DNA from 4 places in the Ruminococcus sp. 1001136sp1 genome. Region 1 is predicted to be linked to each of the others. Evidence: riboswitches for the same ligand, from Rfam matches in the RefSeq annotation. Region 1 holds a riboswitch; each other region holds the start of a gene.

Region 1 (5,936 bases):
TCCACAGCAGTCGGATGGGGACTTTACGGTGCCCGCTGCATCGAGTTCCTGTTCTCTGAAAAAGTGATCAAACCTTTTATGGTTATTTATTCCCTGGTTGCCATCCTTGGCGCAACTGCCAACCTTGGACTGATGTGGAGCATTGCCGAGACATTTAACGGTCTTATGGCAATTCCCAACCTGATTGCTTTGTTCCTGCTTTCCGGTACAGTTGTGAAGCTGACAAAAGAATATTTTGCCGGTGAGGGCAAAACAAAATAAATATAAAAAGGGACATCGCATGAACCGTTTTCGCTCATGTGATGTCCCTTTCAGATTATTGATCAATCCTTATTCTCTTCCTCGGCAGCTGCATCTGTAGTTGTATCAGCATCTTCGCTTTTCTCTTCCTCACCGATCTCAACTGCATTTTTTTCTTCCTCAGTCTGCTCCTGCACATCCGTAACGCTTACCTTATGGTCATACCATTTGCCCTTTTTACCAATGATTGCCAGGTCAAATTCTTCATCAAGCTTCTCTACTGGAACATTGAATCCATAAACCTCCTCTGTCATGCCATCGCTGTAAGTTACCTTATCAATAGTAGGCTGAATCAGTTCGGCACCGTCTTTCTGTGCATCCTCTGCTGTTCCAAGAAAAACATTCTCAATATTCTTGGAAACGAGAGTAATATGAACGGTCATTTTACCATCCTTTACAGTGAGGGTAGCTCTTCCGTTGCAAGCCTCATTTACATGGAACATACTGCTGTCTGTGTCAAACTCTACACCATAAACACCGTCTTCAAGTTCGCTGTCTGCGGCATTCTCTGCACCATCTTTGGTTTCCTCTGCCTCAGCCTCTGTGGCTTCTGCAAATGCCGGGAATGCAGTTCCTGCTGTCATAGCGGAAATACTTACAGCTGTTAATAAAATGACTAATGAACGTTTCATAATAACTCTCCTTGCTTTTTCTTTATTTACGGTGCACTTGTGTGTACCGTATTTGTTTTATTACTCAAACAGCTGCCCCACAGTGTAGGAGCAGCTGCTTTTGTTCTGTTGCAATAACAATTTATACCAGAATAATTATTTCGCGATGGAATCAATAGCTGCCTGAGTATGAGCTACATAAAGCTGCTCAACAGCGTCAATTCTTCCAAGACCTTCGATCTGGCAGTCAATCTCATCGAAATTTCCAGAAGCCTCGAACATGCTCTTCCAGGAATCGTCATCATCACCAGCCATATCATTGTTTGCATGGTCACCAGCAACAACCATAAGCGGACGAAGGATTACTTTCTTGAATCCGGCATCTTTTACTTTATTGATAACTTCATCACAAGCTGTATCCTCTGGCTCACCTTCTACAGTACCGATGAATGCGTTTGTGAATCCAAGTTTCTCCATCTGGGTCTGCATCTGGTCATATGTAACGTTTGCTGTATGGGAAGTACCATGTCCCATGAATACAAATGCGGTTCCATCTTCTGCAGCTGCTTCCATGCTGTCATATCCAGCTTCTTTTACAGCTTCATCTGTGATTGCCTGAGCAACAGCAGCTTTGTCATCGTTGATAACGGTAGCGTCATCGCCAACCTCACCAAGCATTGGCTCAGCGATTGCTACAGATTCAAATTTATCTTTGTAAGCATCAATAGCTTCTACCATCTCATCGTACTCAGCACCATGCATAAGATGTGTAGGCTGAACTACAAGATTCTTAACACCGTTTGCTACTGCACGGTCAAGTGCCTGCTGCATGTTATCAATCTTCTCATCATCTCTTGCCTGTACATGGTTGATAATGATCTGAGCGGTAAATGCTCTTCTTACAGACCAATCCGGGAATGCTTCTGCAAGAGCATCCTCGATTCCTTTGATATCCTCTGCACGGCTGTCGTTAAAGGAAGTACCAAAGCTTACTACAAGAAGCTCATTCTCACCGATCTCGTCCTGATTACGCGGATCATCCTTGGAAGCATCACCTGTGTCACGTCCGAAATACTCTGGACTTGCCTCTTCTCCCTCTACAAGCTCTTTCTGAGCATCTGTAAGGGCATCCCATGCTTCTTTAGCTTCCTTGCACTGCTCATCTGTATCATCTGTTCTCTCCTGAACATAAATAGCATCGATAAGTGCTGCTACTTTATCAGCCGCTTCCTTATCTGCATCTGCAGTGTCATCAGCTGCTTCTGCATCGTCTGTTGTCTCAGCATCATCAGCTGCTTCAGCATCATCAGCTGCCTCAGCATCATCAGCTGTCTCAGCATCGTCTGTTGTCTCCTCTGCTGCTTCCTCTGTCTCTGCAAATGCAACAGTTGCTGTTGCTGCTGTCATGCTTGCTGCCATAGAAGCTGCAAGAAGGATTGCTAATAAAGATTTTCTTTTCATTTCTTTTTCCTCTTTTTTTTGTATTTCCGGATAGAATCACGTATAAAGAATCCTATGGGAAATCTATCACCAATCTCCCATTGCATAAAAACAGCCGCATTTTCTGCGACTGCACACATTCTCATATACACACTTTTCTTCCAAAAAACATTCAGGAAATATTCATGTATCGTTATGAGAATACAAGTTCTGTGTACCGCAGACCTAAGATTCCACGCAAAGGCAGTTCTCCTGACTTCGGTCAACACTGCTCCCCCTTCCCGGTTTCCCAGTGGGCTCTGAAGCAGCTCCCTTACACAGTGACGGCATCGTTCCGGACTCTCACCGGATTCTCTTTTGCGCATCATGTTTATGATGCAACCTTTGCGCTATAACCATTATACATATTCGACTCGGATATTTAATATGTACCATATTATTATATATTTTTTATGAACTTTTTATGTATTTTCTATGAACTATAGTGTATTTAGAAAATGCGTTCCGCAAGATGTGCGGCACAATTTGTGGGAGATTTCGTCCGGATGAGGGCACCGTAGCATGAAGACGCCGTAGCTGGCTACGCAAACAAATTCGGAAGAAATATACCGCAAAGTGGGGCGTGCAGATTGCGGGAATAATTTTTCAAACAGATTACTATTCACTCCGTTCATAGCAACACGCTTCGCGATACACAGGAATCATGCTTTCGCATGGTTTCGCGCCGCAATTCTCAGGTTTTCTGTGAATTACTTATTGACAAATACCCCGCCAGGGTATATATTGGTTTCATCAAATACATACCCCTGAGGGGTATATAAGGAAAGGAGTCCGCCTATGACAGCTGATTATAAATCCGAATCCTGCTGCAGCCACACCGCAGCCGATCCTGCAACTCTTTCCAGCCAGGAACCTACCAAGAAGGTCTGTTCCTGCTGTTGTACCAAGCACACCGATCGTTCCGAAGCAGAGCGCAGGAAGCTGGTAAACCGTCTGAAACGTATTGAAGGCCAGATAAGGGGTATTATAGGAATGCTGGAGAATGACGCTTACTGCAACGATATTCTTATTCAGTCAGCAGCTGTAAATGCCGCTGTGAATGCATTTAATAAGGAACTTCTCGCCAATCATATCCGAACCTGTGTGGCAAGAGATATCCGTGATGGTAAAGACGAAACCATTGATGAGCTGGTTGCAACTTTGCAGAAGCTAATGAAGTGAGATACCAGCGCATTCCGAATGTGTACCTGCCTGCGGAGGTACGAATGCGCAGAGCAGTCCGTTGGTATCGAAACACTGTATTCGAAGGAGGAATTTATTATGGAACAATACAACGTCACCGGCATGAGCTGTGCAGCCTGCAGCGCCCGTGTGGAAAAAGCGGTAAACAAGGTTCCGGGAGTTACTTCCTGCTCCGTAAGCCTGCTTACCAATTCCATGGGAGTGGAAGGAACTGCCTCAGCCTCTGCCATTGTCTCAGCTGTAGAAGAAGCCGGATACGGCTGCAGCCTGAAGGGTGCTTCCGGTCAGACGGAATCCGTTTCCGATGCTGAGAAAGCCTTGGAAGATCACGAAACGCCACTCCTCAGGAAACGGCTTATTGCCTCAGTAGGTTTTCTTCTGGTGCTGATGTACTTTTCCATGGGACACATGATGTGGGGATGGCCGCTGCCAGCCTGGTTTGATGGCAACCATATCGCCATGGGACTTGTACAGCTGCTTCTTGCAGGAATCGTCATGGTCATCAATCAGAAATTTTTCATCAGTGGCTTCAGGAGTCTGTGGCACCGCTCTCCGAACATGGATACCCTGGTAGCTCTCGGCTCCATGGCCTCCTTTGTATGGAGTGTCTACGCCCTGTTCGCCATGACCAGAGCCCAGGTTGACGGCAATTCCGAACTTGTCATGCACTACATGATGGAATTCTATTTCGAATCTGCCGCTATGATCCTGACCCTGATCACCGTTGGAAAAATGCTGGAAGCCCGTTCCAAGGGCAAGACCACGGATGCCTTAAAAGGTCTTATGAAGCTTGCTCCCAAGACTGCCGTTGTCATCCGAAACGGCCAGGAAGCCACCGTTCCCATTGACCAGGTTGTAAAAGGTGACACCTTTGTTGTTCGCCCTGGTGAAAACATCCCGGTGGATGGTGTGATTATCGAAGGCTCCAGTGCAGTCAACGAATCTGCCCTTACAGGTGAGAGTATCCCTGTTGACAAAGCTGCCGGAGATCTTGTCTCCGCAGCCACAGTCAACCAGTCTGGTTTCATCAAATGTGAAGCTACCCGCGTTGGCGAAGACACCACCCTCTCCCAGATCATCAAAATGGTCAGTGATGCTGCAGCCACCAAAGCTCCTATTGCAAAAATCGCAGACCGTGTTTCCAGTGTTTTCGTACCTGCTGTTATCACCATTGCAATTATAACAACTATTGTCTGGCTGCTTACCGGTCATGAGGCTGGCTACGCCCTGGCAAGAGGAATTTCCGTTCTGGTCATCAGCTGCCCATGCGCCCTTGGTCTTGCCACTCCGGTTGCCATTATGGTTGGAAACGGAATGGGTGCCAAAAACGGTATCCTTTTCAAAACAGCCGTCTCCCTTGAGGAAGCCGGAAAGGTTCAGATCGTAGCCCTTGACAAAACCGGAACCATCACAAACGGTCAGCCGGAGGTTACTGACATTCTCCCTGCAGACGACGTATCTGAGAACGATCTTCTCACCCTTGCCTACGCCCTTGAAAAAAAGAGCGAGCACCCTCTTGCGAAAGCCATTCTGGAAAAAGCTGCAAGCCTTGGTCTTACAGCCCAGGAAGTCACAGAATTCCAGGCTCTTCCCGGCAATGGACTCTCTGCGAAGCTTGGCGCTTCCACGCTTATCGGCGGAAGCATGAAATACATCAACACTCTGGCAGCTGTCTCTCCGTCTCTTATGAACCAGGCCGAGAAGCTTGCCGAAGCAGGAAAAACTCCTCTTCTTTTCGCAAAAGATGGAAAACTTCTTGGAATCATTGCAGTTGCTGATGTAATCAAACCGGACAGTGCACAGGCGGTCAAAGAGCTTCAGAATATGGGTATCCACGTAGTTATGCTTACCGGAGACAACAAGCGCACGGCCAGAGCCATCGGCGCACAGGCAGGTGTTGACCAGGTTATTGCAGGCGTCCTTCCAGATGGAAAAGAGAGCGTCATCCGCTCCCTGAAGGAAAAAGGCAAGGTTGCCATGGTTGGCGACGGAATCAACGACGCACCAGCCCTTACCAGAGCAGATATTGGTATTGCCATCGGTGCCGGAACGGATATAGCCATCGACGCAGCAGATATTGTCCTTATGAAAAGCCAGCTTTCCGACGTGCCAGCTGCTATCCGTATGAGCCGCGCTACTCTTCGCAACATCCACGAGAATCTCTTCTGGGCGTTCTTCTACAATGTAATTGGTATTCCGCTGGCTGCCGGCGTATGGATTCCAATTTTCGGATGGACCTTGAACCCGATGTTCGGCGCTGCTGCCATGAGCCTTTCCAGCTTCTGTGTAGTTACCAACGCGTTGAGGCTAAACCTGTTTAAAATTCATGACGCAGTTAAAGAT
Region 2 (5,936 bases), on a different contig from region 1:
TATGAATACGATGAGTATGGTAATGTAATTGATACTGACAATACAGTTGATTACAATTCCGAGGCAAGCAGCTCCGACAGTTCCTCAGATAGTTCTTCTGACAGTTCATCAGCCAGCAGTTCTTCAGGTTCCGGCTCTTCTGTTGTATCCTATGCAACACAGTTTGTTGGAAACCCATATGTATGGGGTGGAACAAGCCTTACCAGTGGTGCTGACTGCTCTGGCTTTGTGCAGAGTGTATATGCAAACTTTGGCGTAAGTCTTCCAAGAACATCTTATGAGCAGCAGAATGCCGGATATGAAGTATCCTATGCGGATGCTCAGCCAGGCGACCTGATCTGCTATGGCGGACATGTTGCAATTTATATGGGAAATGGACAGATTGTCCATGCATCCAATGCCAGAGATGGCATCAAGGTCAGCGATAATGCTGCATACAGAACGATTACTTCTGTAAGACGTCTTGTGTAATCTGAATAAATGAATTTGTGAGCCCTTTCCGGAGATGAAAATCCGGAAGGGGCTTTTTACTGAAAATAATGTGGAAAAGCAAAGGAAAAAGAAGTATAGTAAGAATAAAAGTATTGTCTGAAAATCGTAATATAAATATTTCGTATAGCCAGATGAGAGGTGGAGAAAAATGCTTAGCCATTATCAGATGAAGGAAATTCCATATTTAAGAATATTAGGAAGATCGAATGGCAGTCTGGAACCGGTAACACTATTTTGGACCGCTTCCGGAATTGAACTGAATGTAAAAGCAACAGAAATATGGGTGAAAATCCGCTCCGATTATGATGTTTTTGAGCCATGGGTGGATGTGATCGTAGACGGCGTATTGTCCCAACGGCTTATGGTAAATAAGGGAGAACAGGAAATCTGCCTTTTCCGTAATATGGAAAGGGATAAGGTAAGAAATGTAAAGCTTCTTCGTGATACTCCTGCGTTTCCCACAGATGAAAAAACATTGCTTCAGCTTCTGGAGGTTGAAACTGACGGTGAGTTTTTACCTCTTGAAACACCAAAGCTCAGATTGGAGGTAATAGGGGACAGCATTACCTCTGGTGAGGGCGGCAGCGGTGCAGGAGAAGAAATGACATGGAATTCCTTTTGCTTCAATGCCGTGGATAATTATGCATATATGGCAGCAAAAGAACTGGGCGCGGTGTACAATTGCATCAGTCAGAGCGGCTGGGGCGTTTTCTGTTCCTGGGAAGGCAATGAGCAGCAGGCAATCCCGCTATATTATGAGCAGGTGTGCGGTCTTTTAAATGGAGAAAGAAACAAACAACTGGGTGCTATGGAAAAATGGGATTTCCAGAAGTTTCAGCCTGATGTGATCGTGGTGAATCTGGGGACAAACGACAGCAGCGGCACGAAGAATATGGACAGGATTGGAAAGGCTGTGGAAGACTTTTTGAGAAAACTGCGCGTATGTAATCCGGAAAGCTATATTCTGTGGTGTTATGGAATGCTTGGAGATGAGATTTTACCAACGCTTGAGAAAGCGGTGGGGAATTATAAAAGAAAAACAGGGGATGAACGCGTAGAATTTGTGAAGCTTCCGGATACACTGGAAGGAGAATTTGGATCAAGGCAGCACCCAGGGCACAGATCTCATGAAAGAACAGCGAAAATCCTGGTGGAGAAGATTCAGGAAAAAATGACGCTGCTGGTCACGCCGTGACTAGCAACATCTGGTTGATAAAAAAATAACAAAAATCTTTTCAAAAATAACAAAAATCTTTTCAAAGGGTTGACAAAGACAGTGACCGGTGGTACTATGGTGTCAGTATAATTCCATAGTGAACATATTAAGTGCTGACAGCTATAAGCTGGCAGAAAGAGGGAATCAGGTGAGAAACCTGAGCGATCCGGTCACTGTAACAGAGGAGCGAATCTTATAGTCCATTGTGCTTGCGCATGAGAAGGAGAGAGGATGTGATGATCCTGGAGCCAGGAAACCTGCTTGGTATGGCGAGGTTAAACTTCCGATGAAAGTGTAACAACCAGTTTTGGGGAATCCGCAGCCCTGAGATGTTGTCCGCTTTTGTGAGTGGACATTTTTTATGGAATGATCGCCTGTTCAGAAGAATTATACAGATTAAATGGCAGGCGATACTACTTCGGATGAAACCGTTCCCTCCGCGTATATATGAACGGATCATATTCTACCCCGGAGTAGCATCGCTCCCTCTTAAATAATGATGATTCAGAAGCCGCATATGCGGTATTTTTTTTACACTTTTCCTGAGCCTGTTTGTAGAATTATTCCCGTAATCTCCTGCAGGGTGTGACGCACATCTTACAGAAAGCCTTTTTTAAACACGCTCTGGCCGTATTCTATTCCTGTAAGCGGGATTCTTTTTTTGCATTTGATTTTGGGGCATTACGAAATAGAATATAAAGAATATTTTGTTTTGAGCTGTATGAGATAAGGAGAGAAATATGGAGAAAAAATATTGGGAAGATAAAGAATACGCTTATTTCAGTCATAAGAAATGTGAGTATTTTCCATGCCATAAAGGAGCTGATCCAGAGGACTTTAACTGTCTGTTCTGCTATTGCCCGCTTTATGCCCTTGGAGACAAATGCGGCGGAAATTTCAAATATAATGAGAAGGGATTTAAAGATTGTACGAATTGTCAGCTCCCTCATAAGAAGAAAAACTACGGTTATGTGACAGGAAAATATCAGGAACTTGCTGCGATGATGCAGAAAGTAAGAGAAGCAGATCATAAAAATGAAAATGAGTAATCAAAGAAATAAGTATAAAAAACTCTCCGGAATATATACGAAGTTAAGCTTACGTATTTACATTTCTCGGAGAGTTTTTGCGTAATGCAAAATTCCATTGGAATTCTGCAAGCTGGATCCTTTTTATCGTATGCTTAACAGCATCTTTAATTTCGGAATCTGGTTGTTGAGAATCAGACCCTCTGGAAACATAGCATTATGAACGAAATCAGCGGCATAAGTGAAGTCTCCAATATGCTCTGTTCCATGACTGTCACTGGAAAGCACGATTGGAACCAGATACTTCCGGCAGCAGGACAGGATCTGCGCGCAGTTGGCATGGGTATCGCCCCGATATCCGTAAGGCGCCAGGGAAGCTTCGTTGATTTCAAGGATAACACCGTTTTCACTGGCAGATTTTACAACTGCGTCGTAATCTATGTCATACTGGGGATTATCAATGTGTCCCAGGATCTTTATAACCGGATTCTTCATTACGTTCAGAAAAGCAGCAGTATTTTCTTCCCTGGTCTTTGGCCGGAAATTCTGATAATGCATGCTGGCGATTGCGTAGTCCAGCTTATCAAGAAGCTCCTGTGGCAGATCTGTTTTTCCATCGGTATCCAGAATGTTCAGTTCAATTCCATATAATAATTCCACATCGAAACGCTTCCTGGGCGAATAGATCAGGCTTCGGAAATAAGAAGAAGTTCCGGCAGCCAGAGTGGCTGGTCCGTGGTCTGTGATTCCAAGAAGCTTCAGCCCTTTTTGGGAAGCTGCCTTTGCCATGTCACTGATGGTGCAGGTCGTGCCGTGTCCGCTGGCAATAGAATGTGTGTGTATATCAGAAAGATACATAAAATCATCTCCTAATCAAGATTACGTGAATATATGCAGCTGGTAATTTCACTATAAAAGTGTTTTAAAAAGCCATTTACAGTTAACTTTAGTATGCCAGAGGGCAAAAAACATGTCAATCATAAATAAGAAAAAACAGAGAAAACAAATAAAAACAACATTACAGTACAAGAAAAACCACACATCGCATGCAGAGAAGTGTTGCTTTTTGTTGACACTTGGAAATCAGAAAGGTATAATCAAATCAGAAAATAAAAACTCTTTATTCAGGAGGAGAAAATGGGATACACAGATAATATGTCTCCGGAAATGAAACAGAGAATTGTACAGGAGCTTGTGCCAGGCAAGCAGATTTCCCTGGCACATATCATTGCCAATCCGGATAAGATTCTTTACACCAAGCTGGGTCTTGATCCATCTCTGGATTACTCAAGAGCGGCCATTGGGATCATGACTGTAAGTCCGGCAGAAACTGCTATCATTATGGCAGATATTGCGATGAAATCATCTGGCATTGAACTGGGATTTGTTGATCGTTTCAGCGGAAGCCTGATCATCACAGGTACTGTGTCGGAAGTAGAAGCTTCTACTAGCGCAATTCTGGACTATGTGGGAAATAAACTGGGCTTTACTTTATGCCCCATTACAAGGACTTGACAGAATATGAGGAAACTTGTTCTGATCGGTCGCAGCGAGGCTGGAAAAACTACTTTGACCCAGGCCCTGCGTGGTGAAAAAATACATTATCATAAAACACAATATGTAAATAATTTTGATGTGATCGTAGATACGCCAGGAGAGTATGCCCAGACGAAAGGTCTGGGACACGCCCTGGCGTTGTATACATATGAATCAGATGTGGTAGGGCTGCTGGTATCTGCCACGGAACCGTATTGCCTTTTTCCACCTTGCATTACCTGTATGGCCAACCGTGAAGTAATTGGAATTGTTACCAAAATCCACAATCCGGATGCAAATGTAAAACTTGCCACGTCCTGGCTGGAGCTTGCCGGCTGTAAAAAAATCTTTTATGTAGACTCCAGGCAGCAGGAGGGCATTCCGGAGATTTTGGAATATCTTAGGGAAGATGGCGATGTAATGCCATGGGAAAAAGATGCCTCTGATCCTGTGAATTAGAAAATACCTGTCAAATGTGGAAAAACAGTAAAACCAGCAAAACCACGAAAAACAACATAGCAATCCAGAAAAAAATCCACATAAAACAACATAAAACAACGGAAAAACCTTGACTTATAATGTGGAATGGTGTAAACTTACAACATAACCTAAAAAGTAACAGGCTAGCTATGCCTAGCCATGATAAGTTACCCGGTGCGGTACTATAACTTACATAATCCACCGCACCTGAATGTGCTTAAGGAGGAAAAAAGCATGGTAAACGAATACGAAATCAAAAAACAGATTTGCGACATCGGAAGAAGAATCTATAACCGCAACATGGTTGCAGCAAATGATGGAAACATCTCTGTAAAACTGAATGACAATGAGTTCCTTTGCACACCTACTGGTGTATCCAAAGGCTTTATGACTCCAGAGTTCATCTGTAAAGTAGATGCAAAAGGAAATGTTCTTCAGGCTAACCCGGGATTCAAACCATCATCTGAGATCAAGATGCATATGAGAGTATATGAGAAGAGACCTGATGTAGGATCTGTTGTACATGCTCATCCAATTTATGCAACATCTTTTGCTATTGCTGGTATTCCGCTTACACAGCCAATCATGCCAGAGGCAGTTATCGCTCTTGGATGTGTTCCGATCGCTGAGTATGGTACACCTTCTACAATGGAGATTCCGGATAACCTTGAGAAATATCTTCCATATTTCGATGCAGTTCTTCTTGAGAACCACGGAGCTCTTACCTGGAGCACAGACCTGAACGCTGCATACATGAAGATGGAGTCCGTAGAATTCTATGCACAGCTTCTGTATCAGAGCAAACTTCTTGGAGGCCCGAAGGAATTTGATAAAGAGAACATTAAGAAACTTTATGAGATCCGTCGTAAATTCGGTATGCCTGGAAAACATCCGGCAAGCCTTTGCCAGAACAAAGATGGCATGAACTGCCATAACTGCGGTGGTGCATGTCACAACGAAGACTATAAACAGTTCCCAGGATATCAGTATGATTTCGTTGGCGGCAACTGCGATGCTCCGGCAACAGATACAGCTAATGCAGATGCAGAGTTAGTAGCTAAGATTACCAAACAGGTTATGGCTCAGTTAGGACTGAAATAATCAGAAAATATAAAGGCCGCAGCTGTGAGAGAATCAGGCAGCTGCAGGCAATTGTTAAGGAGGAACAATCTCATGCCAATCAG
Region 3 (5,936 bases), on a different contig from region 1:
TGTTATGAGTGACCTTATGACATCGAAAGCTGGTACAATTACTTCTGGCGAAGATCGCTTCATGGAATGGAAAACGAAGGACGGCGGCTATGAAAATACACAGTATGCTCAGTTCGATACATTTTTTGAGGGTATTTTTGAAAAAGAACGTTTACTGGATATTATCAAGAACTTTATCTGTTTCTCCAATGAAGGAACCAAACAGTTCAAGATATTAGCAGGTTATCACCAGTATTTTGCTGTCAATAAGGCAGTACTTTCCACGAAACACGCAACGGAGACAGACGGCAAGGGTGGTGTATTCTGGCATACACAAGGCAGCGGCAAATCGCTGTCGATGGTGTTTTATGCCCATTGTCTGCAAGATGCTTTGGATAGCCCGACCATCGTAGTTATCACAGATCGCAACGACCTGGATGACCAGCTTTACAGGCAATTTGCCAAGTGCAAGGATTTTCTGCGTCAAGACCCAGTTCATGCCGAAAGCCGGGTGCATTTGAAAGAATTACTGGACGGTAGAAAAGCAAACGGCATTATTTTTACCACGATGCAGAAATTTGAGGAATCCTTTGATTGCCTTTCTGAGCGCAGAAATATTGTGGTTATGGCGGATGAAGCTCATCGTGGGCAGTACGGTTTGAAAGAAAAGGTCGATGTCAAGACAGGTGAAATCAAAATCGGTTCTGCTCGTATTATCCGCAATGCTCTGCCGAATGCAACTTTTATCGGATTTACCGGAACGCCGATTTCTATGAAAGACCGCAACACTCGTGAAGTGTTCGGTGACTACATAGATATTTATGACATGACACAGGCGGTTGAGGATGGTGCTACCCGTCCGGTATATTATGAAAGCCGTGTTATCAAGCTGAAACTGGATGAGCAGACTTTGAAGCTCATTGACCAAGAATATGACATTATGGCAAAAAATGCTGATTCAGAGGTTATCGAAAGGAGCAAAAAAGAACTGGGGAAGATGGAAGCCATTCTTGGCAATGAGAAAACTATCAACTCCCTTGTGGACGATATTTTGAATCATTATGAAAATTATCGTGCGAATCTGCTCACAGGTAAGGCAATGATCGTAGCATACTCACGCCCTATTGCCATGAAGATATATGAGCGTATCTTGCAACTTCGTCCCGGATGGACGGATAAGGTTGCTGTTGTTATGACAGGTAGTAACAAAGATCCAGAAGAATGGAATAAAATCATCGGCAATAAACACCATAAGGATGAGCTGGCAAAGGAGTTTAAGGATAATGATAGTCCGCTGAAGATTGCCATTGTCGTGGATATGTGGCTTACAGGATTTGATGTGCCATCTCTTGCAACCATGTATGTGTACAAGCCGATGCAGGGGTATAATCTGATGCAGGCTATTGCCAGAGTAAACCGTGTATTTGGAGATAAGGAAGGCGGTCTGATTGTCGATTATGTTGGCATTGCTTCTGCATTGAAGCAGGCAATGAATGACTACACTACTCGCGATAGGAAGAATTACGGTGATACCGATGTTGCCAAGGTTGCATATCCGAAGTTCCTTGAGAAACTGTCTATCTGTCGGGATTTGTTCCACGGTTATGATTATTCCAAGTTTATGACAGGTACGGATTTGGAGCGTTCCAAGGCAATCAGCGGTGCGGTCAACTTTATTGTCGCTGTGAATAAAGAACAGGAACGAGAGAATTTCCTGAAAGAGGCATTGCTGCTCAGGCAAGCATTGTCGCTGTGTTCCTCTCTGGCAGAAAAAGAGCTGCGTGTGGAAGCGGCATTCTTTGAATCTGTTCGTGTGCTTGTTACAAGATTGATGAATCAGGGAGAGGGGAAGAAAATTTCTCTGCCAGAAATGAATGCTCGCATTAACGAGCTTCTGAAAGCCAGTGTTCAGAGCGAAGGCGTCATTAACCTTTTCTCAGATATAAATCAGGAATTTTCGCTCTTTGATCCAAAGTTCCTTGAGGAAATCTCTAAAATGAAGGAGAAAAACCTTGCTGTAGAGCTGTTAAAAAGGCTGATTGCGGAACAGGTGCAGATTTACCGTCATACAAATGTGGTAAAATCGCAGAAATTCAGTGAAATTATACAGCGTGCTATGAATGCGTATCTGAATGGAATGTTGACCAATGAACAGGTTATTGAAGAATTGCTGAATCTGGCAAAACAGATTGCGACAGCTCATAAAGAGGGAGACAAGCTTGGACTGACTGCTGATGAACTGGCATTTTATGATGCGCTGACAAAGCCGGAGGCCATTAAGGATTTCTATGAAAACGAAGAACTGATTGCCATTACAAAGGAACTGGCAGATACACTGCGTAAGAACAGAACAATAGATTGGCAGAAACGGGATTCTGCCAGAGCGAAAATGCGTATGATGATTAAGCGGTTGCTCAAAAAGCATCGCTATCCGCCGGAAGGAATGGATGATGCAGTGCAGACCGTGATGACACAGTGTGAGCTATGGACAGATAATAATGATATGGAGAATTACGCTGAGAATAGCAAGGTGTATACCTATTCTCCGAAAACGGAATTGGGTATGGTTGCTGAAGACACGGCACCGTATGGGAAATAGATATATAAGTAAGGAAGGGGATGCCTATATTATATTCAAAATCAAAAACATTGTTAAAGAAATATCTTTACTTTATTTAAGGGGTAAGTTATAATAATTCTGCTTAAAAGAATAAATGTGCCAAGTGCTGAAAAAATATATAAAATTTGTACTGCTTTCAGAAGAGGGAATCAGGTGAGAATCCTGAACGATCCGGTCACTGTATTCAGTTATGCCACATTCATATCCATTGCATTTTTATGTGAGAAGGGAATGGGGATTTAAGCTGTAAGCCAGGAAACCTGCTTGGTTCATAGAAAGAAACTTCCGTGTAAAGTGCTGTCTTTCGTATCATGTTTTTTTGTGATGCCCGCTTTTTCATGGAAGCGGACTTTTTTCTTTTAAAAACAAAAAAACAAAAGAAAAAATAAGGAGAAAAAGCATGAAAAACATGAAAACAGCAGCAGGAATGTTATGTCTGGCAGGAATTCTCAGCCTGGGAATGGGAACAACTGTATTTGCGGAGGATGGAGACAGCCATTATCCCGTAACAATCACAACCTACAATTATGAGAACGAACCGGTTGAAATGACTTTTGAGAAAGCTCCGGAGAAAGTATTTGCATATGCAAACTCCAATATCGAAGAGCTTCTGGCACTTGGTCTCGGTGATAAGATCGTAGCTGCTTGCGGTCTGGACGGTGATGTGCGTGAGGATTTAAAAGATGAATTTGACAAGATTCAGTATATGGATACCAAGCCATCCAAAGAGGAAGTTGTTGCAATGGAGCCTGATTTTATTGCGGCATGGTATTCTTCTTTCAGTGATGACTGGCTTTCTGATGTAAGCTTCTGGCAGGAGAGAGATGTAAATACATACATGTCCCTGAACAGTGCTGCAAAGGGACCGGCTTCTGAGTTCCCACGTACAATTGAAGACGAATATGAGGATATCCTGAACCTTGGCAAGATCTTTGATTGCGAAGACAAGGCAGAAGAAATCGTTGATCAGATGAAGGGTGAGATTGATAAAGTAAAAGAGCATGTAGAAGGAACAGACCCGTTATCTGTAGCAGTTCTTGAGGATGAGGGAGATTCCTTCCGTGTATATGGAACAGAGACACTTGGCGGAAATATTCCGGAGACACTTGGTGCGGAGCTGAAGCTTGGTGCAGAGAACTCTGAAAACGTTGGTGCAGAGGATCTGATTGCAGCTGATCCGGACGTATTATTCATGATCAACTATGATGGATTTATGACAGCTGATGAGGCTATCGCTGATATTACAGATAACCCTGCATATGCAAGCCTTTCAGCAGTTAAGAACAACAAAGTATTCTCTGTAAACCTGAATGAAGTATACTGCAGCGGTGTCAGAACCTATGATGGAATTATGACATTTGCAAAAGCATTATATCCGGATCTGTACGAATAAAATGAAAAGAAAACCGGATTTTAAAAATGGAATTTTTCATGGAAAGCCGATCTATGTGCTGGCGGTGATATTACTGACTGTGCTTCTGGTGATATCCATTCTGACTGCAGTTACCATTGGTTCTGTAGATCTTTCTGTGAAAGATGTGTATAGTGTAATTTTGTATAAAGTATTTGGAATCGGGGATCCGGAGGTTTATGGTGTAGGAGCCATGTCCGATATTGTATGGTTTATCCGCCTTCCCCGTATTCTTCTTGCAACAGCCGTTGGCATGGGTCTGGCAGTTGCAGGTGTGGTAATGCAGGCCATTGTGAAAAATCCGATCGCAGATCCGTATATTCTTGGTATTTCCTCTGGTGCATCTCTTGGTGCAACAGTGGCAATCTTTCTTGGAGTTGGAGCCGTATTTGGCTCCAACTCTATTGGAATCTGCGCATTTATCGGAGCCTTCCTTATTTCTGTACTGGTACAGATCACTGCAAATATAGGAGGCCGGGCAAATTCAGTCCGACTTCTGCTTGCAGGTACAGCACTTGGAAGTGTGTGCAGTGCATTTTCAAACTTTGTTGTCTATATTGCGGGCGACAGAGATGGAATCCAGACAGTTACTTTCTGGCTGATGGGAAGTCTGGCAGGTGCGAAATGGGAAAATCTGGCTGTGATTATTCCCTGCGTTTTTATAGCAACCCTGTTTTTCTGCACCCAGAGCCGTATTCTCAATATGATGCTGCTTGGAGATGAGGTATCCATCACATTAGGAACTGACCTGCACAGATATCGTCAGGTGTATCTTGTAGTGACAGCACTGTTGATCGGTTTTGTGGTATATTCCGCAGGTATCATTGGATTTGTAGGACTCATTATTCCTCATGTGGTACGAATGTTCTTTGGAACCGATCACAAGAAAATGCTTCCACTGTCAGCACTTAGCGGTTCCATTTTCCTGATCTGGGCAGATGTTGCTTCCAGGATCATTATTCCCAAGAGTGAAGTCCCAATCGGAATCCTGGTATCCATGATCGGAGCACCTTGCTTTATTTATCTGCTGGTACGCAGATCTTATGGATTCGGAGGTGAGAAATCATGAAACTGACAGCTTCTGATATCCATGTAGAGCTTGGCGGAAATGAGATTCTTAAGGGAATTGACGCAGCCATAAAGGAAAAGGAATTTGTAGGAATCATAGGACCAAATGGAAGTGGAAAAAGTACATTGCTGAAATGTATTTACCGTGTACTGAAGCCAGATACCGGTGTGATCATCCTGGATGGAAAACCGCTGAACGAATATAAGGTAAAGGATTCTGCAAAAGCACTGGCAGTGGTGTCCCAGCACAACTACTATAATTTTGAATTTTCCGTACAGGAAATTGTAATGATGGGAAGGGCTCCTCATAAGAAAACCATGGAACGGGATAATGCCGAGGATTATAAGATCGTGGAAGAATGTCTGGAAAAAGTGGGAATGCTTCCCTATCGGCACCGTGTTTTTTCAAGTTTGTCTGGCGGTGAGCAGCAGCGAATCATTCTGGCAAGAGCTCTGGCACAGAAAACTGACTGTCTGATCCTGGATGAGCCTACCAACCATCTTGACATCAAATACCAGCTCCAGCTTCTGGATATTGTAAAAAGTCTTGGGGTCACTGTGATCGGTGCTTTGCATGATCTGAATATTGCAGCAGCATACTGCGACCGGATCTATGCCATGAAGAACGGTCGTCTGGTGGCTTGCGGAACTCCGGAAGAAGTCATTACAGAAGATTTTATACATATGTTGTATGAAGTAGATGCAACTGTAAAAAAGGATGAATACGGCATGCTGAATGTTACATACCATCCTTTGCATGTGAAAAAATAAAGGAAAAGTGGAGGAAATCTGAATGAGCGATACAGCAAAAAAAGGGATCCTTGTAGTCAGCTTTGGCACCAGTCACGAGGATACCAG
Region 4 (5,936 bases), on a different contig from region 1:
CGGAATCAACAGTTTCCGGTTTTCTTGCAGTATCTGTTGTCATATCTACTTCAAGAAGGGTAATACCCTTTGCGTAGTGATAAAGCTTAAAGTATTTTGCATGCTCAAGAGTAGTTTCGTCTTTATACTCAAGACCTGTGATCTCTGGTGCAGAATCATCCAGCTTCTTGTTTCCTGTGGAAAGCATGCTGTTGTCATCTGCCGGGTTATCCTTGTCTGTTTTCTTCGGATCGTTTGCACCCTTTAAAGCGATATAAATGGTGTAAGTGATTTCATGAGCCTGGGACATTCTGGTTGTCATACCAATGATCGTATTATTCTGGTTCAGTGCTACCGGAATTGTGAAAGTAGAAGTTCCGCCGCCGCATGCACCGTAGTATTTATTTCCATTGGCTTTTACATAACCGTAATATTCACTGCTGAATACAATAGTCGCATATGCCTGACCATTTGTTACCGTAACTTTGTTACAGGAAATGCTGACCTTTCCAGAACCACCAGACCAGGAGAAACTGTCAGGAGTATAGGTTCCATCTGCTAATGTAGTAGAACTGTTTACAGATGCTGTTCCGCCGCTTAAGTCAGATTCGTATTTGGATTCCTCTTCCGGTTTCTTGTCTGGCTTTGGAGTTGCTGTTGGTGTAGGAGTTGCTGTCGGTTTTTTATTTGGTTTTGCAGTGGGTGCAGGAGTTGCTGTGATTGTTGTGTCAGGAGCAGTATCTGGCTGCGGATCATCCTGTACGTCACCTATCTTATTTAAAGTGCTGGACTGGAAAGTCAGGATCCTGTCATACCAGATCTGGTTTTTGTGGGAAAAAGCAGCAACTGCAATTCCATTGTCCAGGGCTTCAACAGGAATCTCATATGTATATTTGCCATTTGCGTCTGCCACATATGGAACCCAGGTGGAGGAATCTGCTGCGGTAGCTTCTTCTTTTGTTCCCAGACATAGATAGTCGTAACCAGTTCCGCTTAAAGTAAGAACAGCTGTCATTTTTCCGTTTTTGGAAGTAAGGACACAGTCAATTACACGGAACATAGATGAACTGGAGTTTACTGTAATATTATAAATTCCGCTTGCACAGCTGCCTGGAGCAGGGGTTGCTGTTGGCTCTGGGGTGGTGGTTGCTTCCGGAGTTGTGCTTGGCACTGGAGTTTCAGTTGGTGCAGGAGTCTCAACCGGTGCTTCGGTAGGCTCTGGGGAAACAGTTGGTTCCGGTGTTGGAGCAGCCTCTCCATATCCTGGAACCGCCGGTACGGTAATCGTCAATATACCCTTTGCGTACCAGTTCTGGCTCTTCTTGGAATGAGGAACGACTGCGATTGTCTGAGCTTCCTTGCTTGCAGTAACTTCAAAGGTGTAGGTATAGCCTCCTGCACTGTTCTCTACTCCTTTGATGGAATTTGCTTCTTTATCAGAGTCACTGGCACTGCCAAGATAGATCATGTCATAATTCTGTTTTGCGGTAGAAAGTGTGACAATATATTTATCCTCCGAAACCTTTACAGTGGAACCGGTGATTACGAACATTGCAAATTCATCACCGTTTTCTTTTACAAGCTTGATTCCGGCATCTGTAATCTCATTCTGGGCTGGTGCCTGGGTTGGAGCTGCAGTTGGCAGTGGAGTGGCAGTTGGCTCAGGGGCTGCAGTTGGCTCTGGAGTAGCTGTTGGTTCCGGGGCTTTCATTCCTGGAACGTTCAGTTTCAAAGCCATATTTATGTACCATTTCTGATTTTTTACAGAAAATGGTACGATGCTGAAAGTCTGGACCTGTTCACTGGCAGGAACCTCAAAAATGAAAGTATAACCATCTTCATTTTCTGTACCAACGATTGCTGCTGCATTTTTTGCTTCGTCAGGATCTTCTTTAGAACCAAGATAAAGCTTCTCATAGTTCTTTCCGTCAGTATTGAGGGTTATCTTAATTTTATCACCATTTAATTCAGCAGAAGAGCTTTTGATTTTAAGCATTTTATATGCACTGTTATCTTCCTTGTCAATGGTCATGTTGGAACCATCTGGGTTCAGATCCTCTGGCTTTGTTTCTGGTTTATCTGTCTCTTCGGTTTTGCCCTCTTCTGTTGTTTCTGGTGCAGCTGTAGGCTGTGGAGCTTCTGCTTCCTCATTTTTGCTTTCTTCAGCAGGTGATGCAGTAACCTCAGGAGTGGTCTCAGAGGCAGGTGTTTCTGTAGCAGCAGGTGTCTCTTTCACAGCAGAGGCATCCACTGCTGCCGGAGTTACTGTAGTGTCAGTGTTTTCTTCCTCAGCTGTTGCGTTCTCCTGCACAGGAGTCTCAGCAGCAACAGCAGTCTTCTCCGCCTCTGTTTCTGGAGTTGGTGTAACAGAAACCTGTACGTTTGCATCCTCATTTTCTGCCTGTGTAAGTACAGCAGGAGTGACCGTCATCGCGACGGAAAGGAACAGTGCAAGAAAGCGTTTTGAATTTCTTTTCATTTCTTTTTCCTCGATTCTTCCTATTATTTTATAATTTGAATAAATCCCAATTGCTTCTGGAGCCTGTTTGTACAATGGGCAATCCTGACAGGATTATTTCAAAAAAATGCCTGCTTCCTCTGAGAAAACAGGCACTAAAAATTCAATATATTGTATTATCAAATATATTAATGAGAATGAAGTACTTTCTTCGGAAGCTTTCATTAAACGAATTCAGCAGGTTTCCTGACTTACAGATCAACACAGAATCCATCCTTCTCAGCAATATACCAATGGTTTCACTGGATTCTACTCCCTGGTTACAGTGACCGGATCGTTCAGGACTTTCACCTGATTCCCTCTTAGAGCGTGTTGAAAAAATATTCTCACAATCTGCACGCTGTAGCAGACAGATATGTCTGGCACTGAAAACGGATTTATTCAATTCACCTCATTATAGCAGACCGTTATGTCGAAATCAATAGATTTATAGGGTTATTGCTTGTATTTACTGTACCCGACTTCATCTGTGCGGAGAAGTGTTCCATTCTCATCGTAAACACTGCGGTAGGTTTTACAGGTGTTTGGATCGGAATGCTCTGTAGTAATCTCTACCGTATTATTGTCAGTTTGGGTTCCGTAAATGGATACCGTTACGGCTTCCTCTTTTTCATCGTAAGAGGCTTCAATTTTAATTGGATAAGCAGTATTATTCTGAAAACGGAAATCCTGACCTCCCCACACCACTGCTGCGTCCAGACCATCCTCAACATAATCAATTCGGGCAGCGTGATTATGACGCTCAACAATGGTCAGATCAGACTGCAGGCATGCCATAAACAACGTAGTGGAAATCTGGCAGATTCCGCCTCCGATATCCTGGGCATGTTCGCCTCCTACAATTACAGTTGCTTCCCTGTACCCTCGTTCCTCAGTACGTGGACCTAAAGTATCGTTGTAGGAAAAAATCTGTCCTGGCTGAAGTTCCACTCCATCACAGGCTTCCACGGCAAGCTTCAAATTGGCAACACGGTTTTCGGTACCGCCGCCATATGTAGTATAAGTACCAAGAAGATTCAGATAAGGAAGGGCTTCTATCTCTTCTGTAGAAACTTCGGGTAGGGTTATTTCAAGGGGGATGGTAATCTTTGCCCCTTCTTTTGCTTTTTCCAGCTTCTTTGCAGCTGACTTCACATCAAATGAAATTCCGGTAACTGCTGGAATAATTTCATTATTTTCCCCCAGAGAAGCATCTGTGGCATCTGTATGTACTTTTTCATAATAGGCTTCCAGATCCAGTTCCTCTGGCGGTGTCTTCATAGTAGGACATTCGATAACAGCTTCATAATCTTCTATGGAAATTGCTTTTAGAATCGCTTCTTTCAATGCATCCATATCCGGACCGATTCCGGTTTTTCCCTTAGTGATAACCAGCTCTGTATCTGTAAGTTCACAGGAAGTCTGTATAGTGGTGGATCCCTTTGAAATTCCAGCATCCTCCAGAAGCTTGTCCAGTTCGTCTTTGTTTCGGGCTTCTGGCATAAGGGTGACTTCTTCCTTTGTCTTGCTGTTCATCAGTTCGATGCGGTCAGTTCCATGAGTAAACCAGGCACCATGTCCAAGAGCATAGGCACTTTCTACAATTGATTTTACATCAAGACCGAGAACAGGATAGATGGATACCTTAAAGTTCTTTCCATTCAGGGTAATGGTCATCTGTGTGTTCTCATATTTTTCCTGAAAATCTTTTGAAATTGCGTCAATGGCTTCCTCTTTGGTCATTCCCTGAATGGCTATGCCGTTTATTTTAAGCTTCTTCCAGATTACATTATCTGTAAGAAAATGACACCACAGCCCATACGCACCTGCCAGAATCAGAACCAGGATCAGAACTTTGATCACACCGTTTTTCACTTGTTTTTTCATGTAATAATTTTACCTTTTGCAGTCTTTTTTAGAGCGTGTTTGAAAAAGGCTTTCTGCAAAATATATCGCAAAGTGGGGCGTGCAGATTGCAGGAATGATTTTTCAAACAGGCTTTAGAGCAATGGGGTAAAAAAGCATGTCCGGTTTCCGGTATGGCATGCAGCCCCTACCTGCTCTACTTTTGCCAGAATTGTATCATTATCACAGTCTATAGTCAATGATTTCACATACTGAACATGACCGGAGGTTAGTCCTTTGGTCCAGAGCTCGTTGCGGCTGCGGCTCCAGTAAGTCATTTTTCCCAGCTTCAGAGTGGTAAGGTATGCTTTCTCGTTCATGTACGCAAGCATAAGAACTTCGTCTGTTTTGTAATCCTGCACAATAACCGGAACCATGCCGTCACTGTTTAATTTGAAATCTGACCAGGACATTTTGGACTTTAATTGGTTCTGTTCCATATTTTTAATACTCCTTTATGAAAAATTCTTCTGCAATTATGCCACCTGCTTTCATGCTCAATTCGAAAAAAATGAAAACAAGTGGCATATATCATATCGTCTTAATTGTAATTCTGTTTGTTCTGCCTTTAAAGACTTCCCTTCGTAGAAAGCACATCTGTAATACGAGGATCATAAGCTACCGCCATATCCAGCGCCTTTGCAAAGCTTTTGAACATGGCTTCTGCCATATGGTGATTATTTCCCGGTGTTAGAACCTTAATGTGAAGATTCATGGCTGCCGTATAAGAAATGGCGTAAAAGAATTCCTTCATCATTTCTGTGGACATATCTCCAATTTTTTCACTGGTAAACGTACCTTCGAAGGAAAGATACGGGCGTCCCCCGAGATCAATGGCGCAAAGCACAAGACACTCATCCATTGGAAGGATGCAGCTTCCGTAACGCCTGATTCCTTTCTTGTCTCCAACCGCTTCTTTAATAGCTGTGCCAAGAACAATTCCCGTATCTTCAATGGTATGATGATCGTCAACCTGAAGATCACCCTTTACCTTTATATCCAGATCAAAAAGTCCGTGGCGGGTAAAGCCATCTAACATGTGATCGAAAAATCCCACACCTGTATCCAGACTGCTTTTTCCGGTTCCGTCCAGATTCAGCTTTATGGCAATTTTAGTTTCCTTTGTATTTCGTTCAACAGTAGCTTCTCTTGTCATGACTGCTCCTTTTTATCTTCCTCTTCAAAGCGGACTGCAATGGAGTTGGCGTGTGCAGTTAGCTGCTCTGAGGATGCAAACTGGATGATGTCCTTGTGGATTTCCTGTAATGCAGACCTGGAATAATATACAATACTGGATTTCTTAATAAAATCGTCGACGGAAAGTGCAGAGAAGAACTTGGCTGTTCCGTTGGTAGGAAGAACGTGGTTTGGTCCGGCAAAGTAATCACCAAGAGGCTCAGAACTGTACTCTCCAATGAAAATAGCGCCTGCATTTCGCACCTTCATCATTACCTCAAAGGCGTTTTTGGTGACAATTTCCATGTGTTCAGATGCAATCTCATTCGCTGCTTCAATCGCTTCATCCATATCTTCTGCAACAAGGATATATCCAAAA

What was found. A riboswitch is a leader RNA that binds a small molecule or an ion and turns the genes downstream of it on or off. The one in region 1 is predicted to bind cobalamin.
Region 2: it holds a riboswitch for cobalamin, as region 1 does, so the genes downstream of both, ABHC48_RS02170 (cysteine-rich small domain-containing protein) here and ABHC48_RS09930 (sirohydrochlorin cobaltochelatase) in region 1, are expected to answer to the same signal.
Region 3: it holds a riboswitch for cobalamin, as region 1 does, so the genes downstream of both, ABHC48_RS13530 (ABC transporter substrate-binding protein) here and ABHC48_RS09930 (sirohydrochlorin cobaltochelatase) in region 1, are expected to answer to the same signal.
Region 4: it holds a riboswitch for cobalamin, as region 1 does, so the genes downstream of both, ABHC48_RS18110 (hypothetical protein) here and ABHC48_RS09930 (sirohydrochlorin cobaltochelatase) in region 1, are expected to answer to the same signal.

The regions. Positions count from the first base shown of each region.
Region 1 is NZ_JBDPGY010000009.1:128,346-134,281, reverse strand. Features, by position in the region: gene ABHC48_RS09940 (sodium:alanine symporter family protein) at 1-261, shown strand, start outside; gene ABHC48_RS09935 (hypothetical protein) at 324-932, opposite strand; gene ABHC48_RS09930 (sirohydrochlorin cobaltochelatase) at 1,068-2,372, opposite strand; cobalamin riboswitch at 2,576-2,752, opposite strand; partial or broken gene ABHC48_RS09925 (DUF6783 domain-containing protein) at 2,863-3,027, shown strand; gene ABHC48_RS09920 (metal-sensing transcriptional repressor) at 3,189-3,572, shown strand; gene ABHC48_RS09915 (heavy metal translocating P-type ATPase) at 3,672-5,936, shown strand, end outside.
Region 2 is NZ_JBDPGY010000002.1:46,871-52,806, forward strand. Features, by position in the region: gene ABHC48_RS02160 (C40 family peptidase) at 1-471, shown strand, start outside; gene ABHC48_RS02165 (GDSL-type esterase/lipase family protein) at 641-1,687, shown strand; cobalamin riboswitch at 1,800-1,988, shown strand; gene ABHC48_RS02170 (cysteine-rich small domain-containing protein) at 2,449-2,757, shown strand; gene ABHC48_RS02175 (phosphatase) at 2,881-3,594, opposite strand; gene ABHC48_RS02180 (BMC domain-containing protein) at 3,874-4,251, shown strand; gene ABHC48_RS02185 (EutP/PduV family microcompartment system protein) at 4,258-4,731, shown strand; gene ABHC48_RS02190 (class II aldolase/adducin family protein) at 4,987-5,853, shown strand; gene ABHC48_RS02195 (aldehyde dehydrogenase family protein) at 5,926-5,936, shown strand, end outside.
Region 3 is NZ_JBDPGY010000014.1:66,845-72,780, reverse strand. Features, by position in the region: gene ABHC48_RS13535 (type I restriction endonuclease subunit R) at 1-2,578, shown strand, start outside; cobalamin riboswitch at 2,684-2,882, shown strand; gene ABHC48_RS13530 (ABC transporter substrate-binding protein) at 3,000-3,992, shown strand; gene ABHC48_RS13525 (iron ABC transporter permease) at 3,994-5,079, shown strand; gene ABHC48_RS13520 (ABC transporter ATP-binding protein) at 5,076-5,849, shown strand; gene ABHC48_RS13515 (sirohydrochlorin cobaltochelatase) at 5,872-5,936, shown strand, end outside.
Region 4 is NZ_JBDPGY010000027.1:19,656-25,591, forward strand. Features, by position in the region: gene ABHC48_RS18110 (hypothetical protein) at 1-2,458, opposite strand, end outside; cobalamin riboswitch at 2,656-2,857, opposite strand; gene ABHC48_RS18115 (VanW family protein) at 2,933-4,363, opposite strand; gene hisI (phosphoribosyl-AMP cyclohydrolase) at 4,477-4,821, opposite strand; gene hisB (imidazoleglycerol-phosphate dehydratase HisB) at 4,950-5,537, opposite strand; gene hisD (histidinol dehydrogenase) at 5,534-5,936, opposite strand, start outside.